Regions from separate parts of the Bacillus sp. C1 genome, predicted to be linked through region 1. Evidence: riboswitches for the same ligand, from Rfam matches in the RefSeq annotation. Region 1 holds a riboswitch; the other holds the start of a gene.

The links. A riboswitch is a leader RNA that binds a small molecule or an ion and turns the genes downstream of it on or off. The one in region 1 is predicted to bind magnesium.
Region 2: another riboswitch for magnesium. It lies ahead of ACX5JI_RS17350 (phosphodiester glycosidase family protein); the one in region 1 lies ahead of ACX5JI_RS18785 (LCP family protein).

The regions. Positions count from the first base shown of each region.
Region 1 is NZ_JBTMZT010000007.1:152,134-156,680, forward strand. It holds gene ACX5JI_RS18785 (LCP family protein) at 138-1,082, opposite strand; M-box (ykoK) riboswitch at 1,244-1,407, opposite strand; M-box (ykoK) riboswitch at 2,028-2,203, shown strand; gene ACX5JI_RS18790 (magnesium transporter MgtE N-terminal domain-containing protein) at 2,359-2,703, shown strand; gene ACX5JI_RS18795 (FtsW/RodA/SpoVE family cell cycle protein) at 2,882-3,994, shown strand; gene ACX5JI_RS18800 (undecaprenyl-diphosphatase) at 4,030-4,547, shown strand, end outside.
Region 2 is NZ_JBTMZT010000006.1:62,342-66,888, reverse strand. It holds gene ACX5JI_RS17360 (RNA-guided endonuclease InsQ/TnpB family protein) at 1-12, opposite strand, end outside; partial or broken gene ACX5JI_RS17355 (serine hydrolase domain-containing protein) at 145-678, shown strand; M-box (ykoK) riboswitch at 1,352-1,527, shown strand; gene ACX5JI_RS17350 (phosphodiester glycosidase family protein) at 1,953-3,029, shown strand; gene ACX5JI_RS17345 (hypothetical protein) at 3,086-3,379, shown strand; gene ACX5JI_RS17340 (hypothetical protein) at 3,496-3,744, opposite strand; gene ACX5JI_RS17335 (flavin-containing monooxygenase) at 4,060-4,547, opposite strand, start outside.

The sequences.
Region 1 (4,547 bases):
ACAGAGACCTTCACTCGTTTTCTCCTTCTGTTTTCACATAGGATGGGGCTAAAAAAGGAACTGGCCGGATGCTCTCATCCATCTGAAAAGAATGGTTTGATGTTCGTTTTTTAATTTGTATTTATATATAAAATCTATCATTTCTCCAAAACTTGTTTTAAAGTTTGTGAAATTTCTCGAACACTTTTTGGATCAGGCTGAGCATAATAAATCCCATTCGTATAATTATCATTACACTTAATTTGCTGTTTCGTAATTGTTACTGGTTTTCCCATCATAGTACCTGCGATAGAAAGTAAATCCATTGTACTAAGGTTCGTCGCTACATGTGGACTAACTTGATCTAAAATCTCCTCAAATTTTCCTAAAGACTTTATGTTCACTAACTTTTTCCCAATGGCTTCAATTACTAATTGCTGACGCTTACCTCTCATAAAATCATTGTCAATGTGGCGCGTTCTCACTAATGCTAATGCCTGTTCACCGTTTAAATGTTGGTATCCTTTCTTTAAATGAATAGCATCAGGAGTATCTTTACTGTCTTGTTCCGTAAAAGTAACAGGAACATCAACATCGATACCTCCAATTATATCGATAAGATTAAGGAATGAATCAAAATTGAATTTAATATAATAATCAACCGGTATATCTAAAAATTTCTCTACCGTATCTACTGTACTATCGATCCCTCCAAAGGCATGGGCGTGAGCAATTTTATCTGCTTTGTCTTTAGTCGGTATATACACTTTCGTATCTCTTGGAATACTTACTAGATTAACTGAGCTATCGCTTTTATCTATAGTAGCTAACAATAATGCGTCTGTCCGAGCCTTTTCCCCATATTCCCCTTCTCTCGTTTCACTATTATCTTCCCCCATAATGAGAATAGAAATATTATTTTTTAAGGGTGATATATCATTTATTCGTTTTACAGATTTCCGCCCCCTCTCTAATCCATGATATGTTTTATTGTTGAAATGATTGAATTGAGAATATATATAGCTTCCGCCCAAAAACAGAAAAATAAATAAGGTCCCCAAAATAACCTTTATTTTATTTTGATAAAACCAATTTTTTTTCATTCTCATACATCCTCTCTTAACAAAATTGACCATATAAAGCATATGAGAGAACTTTTTCACACAAAAAAGACCTTTAACTCAGCGATGAGCAAAGGTCTGCATACTACAAAAAACGAATGAAACAAATTAACATACGTTGTTAATAGGTAATAGGCATGCTGTACTTTCCTCCTCGTTGAGTTTTAGCACTGTATAGCATAGGTTTGAAACCAGCTACATTAAGAAGGGCCTTAATTCGACCGTTCCTGTTGACCCATTGGCGTCTCTCGACATTTTTGGGCAGCAGCGTTTCTCTATACAGGAGCCTCACCTAACAAAGAAATATACGATTTTTAATACATAAGCTAACAATCTTCTTTCGTGCCGATCCAGCCTTTTATGTGAGAAATAAAAGAACCTGTTCATACATCAGCTTTATACAGGTATAGACTACACCGAAAAAAAAGCAGAATCAACCGGTAATTGTAAACTAAGCAGAAAAAGATACGATTTGTAAGATTTTCTGAATATAATCTCCATATCATAATTTTTCTGGTTTTCTGTTTATCCCGCTTTAACGGGCAGTAAGCCCCCCCACCTCAAGATTTAAAGAGAAGCAAGGAAGATAGGTGAGGGTCGGGCTGTCCGTAAAAGCCCGATTGGTGAGGGCTTTTAATCAGAGAAGGATGAAGCCCCCCCTCTGATTAAAGTTTCACTTTCTATGCAACCTAAAAATAAGCGATACACTTCAAAATCTGCTGTAACTTTTGTTAGATTCCTTTTTTTCTGTTTACATAAAAAAAATTCATCTATAGTACCACTTCGTCTATTTCATAAGTCTAGATACTGAAATTTAAGCCAATACGTTACACTTTACAAATCTATGAAAAAGCACAATTTCGCACTTGACAAATTAAAAAATAATATATTATGCTTTCTACACGAAAGAAACAACAAGTTCATATTAGCTAAACCTGTTAGGTGAGGCTCCTATACAAACACAGGCTATTGCCCAAAAATATCGAAAGATGCCAATGGGTAGAACAGGAATTGTCGGATTAAGGCTCTTCTTAAGATAGCTAAGTAATGACTCTTCATTACTTTACGTTGTATAGTGCCAAAGCTCGACTAGGGGAGTAACGTTTTATTTAGTCATGTCTTTTTTCATCCCCTCTAGTTGAATACTAGAGGGGATTTTTGTATAAGAATGTGAAATCCCCCCAAATAACAGCACTACACAGTGATTTGTATGAATTCAAAAATATGAACTTGGTATGTAAATAAGGAGGGACTAAAAATGAAATTAATTCTAAAAAAACAGCCGTATGATATTGCACTCGAAATGAAAAATCTTTCTTACCAAGAACAACTATGGTTCATCAATTATTTGCCTAATGAAAAAAGTGCTGAAATTTTAAGTTATCTTAACCGAAAAACACAATATTATATTCTTACTAATTTATGTAATGATAAAGCACAACAATTATTAGATAAACAACCGATAGATATTATTGTAAATATGATGCTCACAATTGACTCTCAACAAATTGAGAATGTAATAGATCTGTTTATCAAAAAAAGAGAAGAAAAATACTCTTATTCACATAAACAGAAGGCTTCGCAATACCTCGTTTCTAGTTGAAGTATTTTCATTACAGCATAACGAAATGATTTCTTTACATTTCTCTCTTCCTTCTCTAGAAAATACTGATTCATTATTTTTATATCCTGTTTATAATGCTTAAAAACATAATATAAGGATATCGGATTTAACACTATGCGGAAAACCTTTAATCCTATATAGAAAGAGATAGATACAAATGAAAAAAACATTAAAGTTACTCGATTACCGATTACTCCTCTCTCTTTTTATTATATGTACGATAGGTCTCATCATGCTTTATAGTGCGAGCTCTATCGTTGCTGTGCAACATTACGGTTATAACAGTGATCATTTCTTTCGTTCTCAGTTAACCAAGTTTTTCTTAGGAACTGCCGGATTGATCATTTGTATGACTCTTCCTTTTCGAATATGGAAAAAGCGCATCATCTCAGTAATTATTGTGACAGGGGGTATTTTGCTACTTTTCTTAGTTCTATGGAAAGGAAAGGTTGTTAACAATGCACAATCATGGATATTTGGAATACAACCAGCTGAATTCATAAAATTAGGAACCATAATTGTAATGGCTCGTTTTTTCGCCATACGCCAACACTTTCATAAACCAGCTTGGTATGGAAGTGGAAAAATTATTTTCTTTCTCATTACAACCTTTTTCCTTATCTATAAGCAACCAAATTTAGGCTCTGCTCTTCTCATATTAGCGATAGGAATGAGTATCTTTCTTTGCTCTGGGATCAATATAAACGCTGTTCTAAAATGGTTTTCTTTAAGCTCTATTTTATGGGTACCATCTTTATATTTTTTAATTAAATATGGTCTATCAGAAGTTCAAATGGCACGTATTACAACTGCCCTCAATCCATTTCATGACGTACAAGGAAATGGATATCAACTTGTAAATTCATTCATTGCTATTGGTTCTGGAGGAATAAGTGGTCGCGGCTTAGGGAATAGCATTCAAAAATATGGTTATTTGCCAGAACCTCATACAGACTTTATTATGGCTATTATTTCTGAAGAGCTTGGGTTTATTGGTGTGTTCATTATTTTAATCGGATTATTGAATATCGTACTTTGTTCTTTTAAAATCTCACAACAATGTAAAGACCCATTTGGAAGTTTTATAGCAATTGGTATAGGGAGCATGATCGGCATACAGTCTATTGTCAATTTAGGAGGAATTACAGGGCTATTTCCTCTTACAGGGACACCTCTTCCGTTTATTAGTTTTGGTGGCAGTTCATTAATAGCAAATTTAATGGCGATGGGAATACTTTTAAATATCTCAATTTTCAATAAAGTAAAATAGTAAGAACCCAAATTCACTACTTTATGGAGGAAAAAATGTTACTTTCAACACGCTACGTAGACTACGAAATTTTCGAACGTATTAATCAACAAGTAAATAAAAATATTGTATTAGATTATATAATGATATTTTTTGCTGAATACGCTCAGTATATATTAATTATCGCTTTCTTATTTTTTTGGATATTCAATAAACAAAAAAGTCGAATCGTAATCTTTCAAACCATGTTAGCATGTAGCCTTGGTTTTACACTAAATAGAATAATTGGACTCTTCTTCTATAGAGACAGACCATTTGTTTCTCACTTGCATATAAATCAACTTGTTGAACACGCTGCAAACTCTTCTTTTCCTAGTGATCATGCTACTAGTGCATTTATTATTGCCGTTACAGTATGGCTATATTATAACCGTTTAGGATTCATCCTTTTAGTATCAGCCGTTCTCATTGCTCTTTCAAGAATTTGGGTTGGCGTACATTTCCCATTTGATGTATTAGCTGGGGCAATCTTCGGATCTGTAGTAGCTGTAAGTATTCATTACCTATGTAAAAC
Region 2 (4,547 bases), on a different contig from region 1:
TTCCGCTGTCATTTTTTCACCTCCTTGTTAAGCATATCATACCAAAACAAGAACGTATGTTTCCGCTATTTTATTTGAACATAACATATTTTTTTCGATTCACCTCACCACCTTCACATATGTTTAGAGGTGGGAGTCCTCTCGAAAGATATGATAGAAGACGTTACCGGATCATCTTTTAATCAATTATTACAAGAAGAAATATTTGCACCTTTACATATGAATAACAGTACGCTAGTGTATCCTAAACAAAATATAACAAATAATCGTTTCTCCTGTGGTCACGATAAAAATGGACATGTAGTAGCCGGGAAATATCCGTCCTATCCGTATACGGCTGCTGCAGGAATATGGTCAAATCCAACAGATATAGCTACTTTAGTAATAGAAGTCATTCATTCTTTGCACGGCAATAGCAAACTCGGTCTGTCTTCGAAAATTATCAAAGAAATGATTTCTCCTCAAGGTAGTTCAAAGTGGACTGGTCTAGGTGTGTTTCTCGATAAATCAGACGAAGAAATAGAAATATCTTCACTTGGTTGGGGCGTTGGGTTCCAATGTTTCATGCTTGCATACCCATATAAAGGTAGTGGTGCTGTCATAATGACAAACTCAGATTTGGGTGTTCATCAACATGAAGGGATTATTGGAGAGATTATTACTTTATTAGAACTGTAAAAACTTTTATTTGTTTAATAGTCTCATCCAATGATACTTAGCCTTTTATAACGTTTGTTTTCACCTTAGTAGCCTCTGCTTTGTTTACATGCTAAGACACGAACATCTTAAACATTACTCTACATCATGGTTCTCACATGAGAAAACTACAGAATCCTTTGTTTTCTCTTCTCCCTCATCACTCAATCCTTCAAGATGGGATTCCACCAATCTAATTCCATCTTGAAATGTTATTTTTCAATTTGTCATTCTATTCTCAAACGAAATATCCGCTTAGATAATAAAATACTTTTACAATTTTAAATTTTCATCCCCTGTACTTGCACAAGGATAGTACGCTTCCGATTCTACCAAAAAAACGGATATTGAACTTAATGAAAAACATATTATTTCTATGATTTTTCCAATGTGTCATTCACTACGTTACATTGAAAAATAAAACGTAACGTTCAAAATTCTCTATATGTTTTGTTACATTTTTTCTGTTCGCTATTTCTAAAAAATAAACAAATTCGTATATAAATCCATCTATTTCGCAGCATTCAAATGCTAATATGGAAAAATCACATATAAACCCAAAATTTTTTTAGTAAAAAGCAAGATAATATTCTGTTGACAATTCCAAAAATACTAGCTATGCTTTCTACACGAAAGAAACGCATAATATTATAATTGCTACACCTGTTAGGTGAGGCTCCTATACAAACATAGGCTATTGCCCAAAAATATCGAAAGATGCCAATGGGTAGAACAGGGATTGTCGGATTAAGGCTCTTCTTAAGATAGCTAAGTGATGAAACTTCATCCTTTACGTTGTATAGTGCCAAAACTCGACTAGGGGGAAGTTTAGCTTTATTTACGTATACAATTTTGCCCCCCTCTCGTTGAATAACTAGAGGGGTTGTTCTTATACAAAGAACTGTACATGAACCATTTATCATATGAAGTTAAAAATAAACAATCCATGTATTTACTAAAGGAGGCGCACAGCATGGAAATGAACGTTAAAGAAAAAACACTATTTCTCATTTATAGCTATGATGATTGTACAAAGTGAAATTGTATATTTGTATTCTCTTAGCTCCTAATGCGTTGTTTATATGTCACCTACTATGAAGAAGAATTGACTAGGAATAACATTTAAACCGTAATGATTTCGTTTTAACAAAAAGTCATCATTCCTCTTCTTTCTCATCCCTTTTTAAAAGCTATATAAAGTGAATGTAAGGGATCATCACGTATATATACAACTATACTTAGTGGAGGAAAACATATTGAAACGTCTAAGAAAAATTTTAAAAAGATTTATAATCCTTCTGTTCATTTTTATACTAATTGGTAGTGGCGTATTATTTGGTACGAGCTACGGTCATGATTTTCGTGTCATTATTGCTGAAAGCATATTAACATCTCAACATCCGCAATTTGCGAAATATACTTTTCTACCGAAAGAAGAATTGAATACATTAACAGATCGTATCCATAATCCAAAATGGATTAATAGTAGGAATCGTATTTATGGAAAAATGACTGCGAAGAGATTAAAAGAATTAAAACATGCACCTTTAAAAATCGATATAGAAACGATTAAAAGCACTGCAAATACTCGCTTTCATTTCGAAGGAAAACTAGTTACTATTAGTAATCCGTTTAATGTGAAACTCGCTACTCACCAAGGAACACAAGGATCAGAAAAAGGTGAAAAAATTAGTGTCATGGCTAAGCGTAATCATGCCCTTGTTGCTGTAAACGCAAGTGGATTTTCTGATGAAACAGGTAGAGGCGGCGGCAATATTGCTACTGGAATTGTAATCGAGGATGGAAAAATTATTAATACGAACCATGATAACAATGCTCCTACCATTATTTCTGGTTTAACAGAATTTGGTGAAATGATAACAGGAAACTACTCTGCCAAACAATTATTAGCTAAACACGTTATTTCAGCAGCTGGCTTTATGCCGCAATTAATTGTAGATGGAGAAAAAATGATAACAGAGGGAGATGGCGGCTGGGGGTCTGCACCGCGTAGTATAATGGCACAAAAACAAGATGGATCTCTCATGTTTCTCGTTATCGATGGTAGACAAGCACATAGTATTGGGGCCACTTTAAAGGAATGTCAAGACATTCTCTATGAAAAAGGTGCCATAAATGCAATGGCTATGGATGGAGGCTCTTCAGCCACATTATATTTATGGGGAAAAGTTCGAAATTCACCATCTACCTTATCTCATGAAGATCGATTTTTACCAAACGCTTGGATCGTAGCAGCAAATCCGAACCAACAAATACAAATAACAATGGATGGGAAAAATATAGATACAACTACACTAGAAGATTCAATTTAAAAAATGAAAAGAATTATTATGAAATACAAATTCATTATATAGGTGGGATTTATAACATGAAAATAGTGATGAACCAAAATATATGCTATATTTCTGAAAAAGAAAGTTCCATTAGATGTTGCGCGAAACATTTCAACTCTAACATGAAACCATGTATAGGTGATGTCATCGAACTTCCAGCTTTCAATCATCAAACCCAGTTTTCAAAAGTAAAGGAAATATTTATAAACTTCGAAAAAGGTGAATGTAATATTATTGTTGAACAACTCATCACTAACAAATTAACCGATATGCAAGAATACATTCAAGTATTAATCGATCATGGATGGGTTGAAGAATTTGTAGAATAATATTTTAAGAGTCTGTATCTGCACACAGTGATTCTCAAATACTTATATCCACTTAGTTGTAGGTATATAACGAAAAGCGCCTATAATATAAAAAAGCTGGTTTTTTTCCAGCTTTTTTATATTATATTTTTAGCCACAATCTTTAAATGTTCAGGTGCAATAATCTCCTTTATACTTTCTTGAAGATCCTCATGAAGCATTTCTTCAAGATGCTCCAATGACACTTCCAGAGGTGTGCACTCCAGCGTTTCAATATTTAATAAGGAATAATGTTCTTTTTTCTTTATGACTAAATATTGATTCTCTCCTGTTATAAGTAAAGAACCTAATCGAATTCCAAGTAAACGTTGGTCATCAAATTTCATATTGTATCCCTCTCTCTATTGATAAATATACGAAAAACACCTTACATATTTTAATAAATATATGCATATTATAAATCTATCATAATTCATTTCAAAAAAATACAAAATATAGCATGATTACCTCTTAATAGGAGGTCTATATTACCTATTTTACATACGATATTCTTAATACTCCATATATTACGGTACAAAAAACTTTCTCAACATATAACGATCACTTTCTAGTTTTCTAAATTGTCAGAACGAATTATAATAAATGTAATGAAAGTTTGACCTCTCCTAATTGCTGTACATATAGTTGGTCGGTAGGAATTGCTACCGACCTATTTTTTTGGTCAATATTGAATCTTCTTTTTGAATACTGGAACATACAAATTCTGCATCTTGGCCCACACCACAAAGAAGAGCTGATCCTCTTTGATGTTGCCACGGTAATCCAATATAGTATAATCCTTGCACTTTACTTACGCCTCTTGTATGAATAGGAAACCCTTCCTGATTAACCGCTCCTTCCACTTCAATCCACCGATAATTTGGCGTGAAGCCTGTAGACCATATTATGTTCTGGACATCGCAAGTGCTATCATCTGAAAAAACTACTTTATGCTGCAATGCATTTACTACTTTAGGTTTCACTGTTATCTTCCCATTACGAATGAGCTCTCTACATTCAAAACCAAATATCGGATCTTTCCGCTGCCTAAACCATCTTCCCCGCCTTGTATTTGTGCCAGCATATAATAGGCCTATCGTTTCCAGCCAAGAAAAAATACTCCTTCCCATTATTTTTAATGGTAAAAATG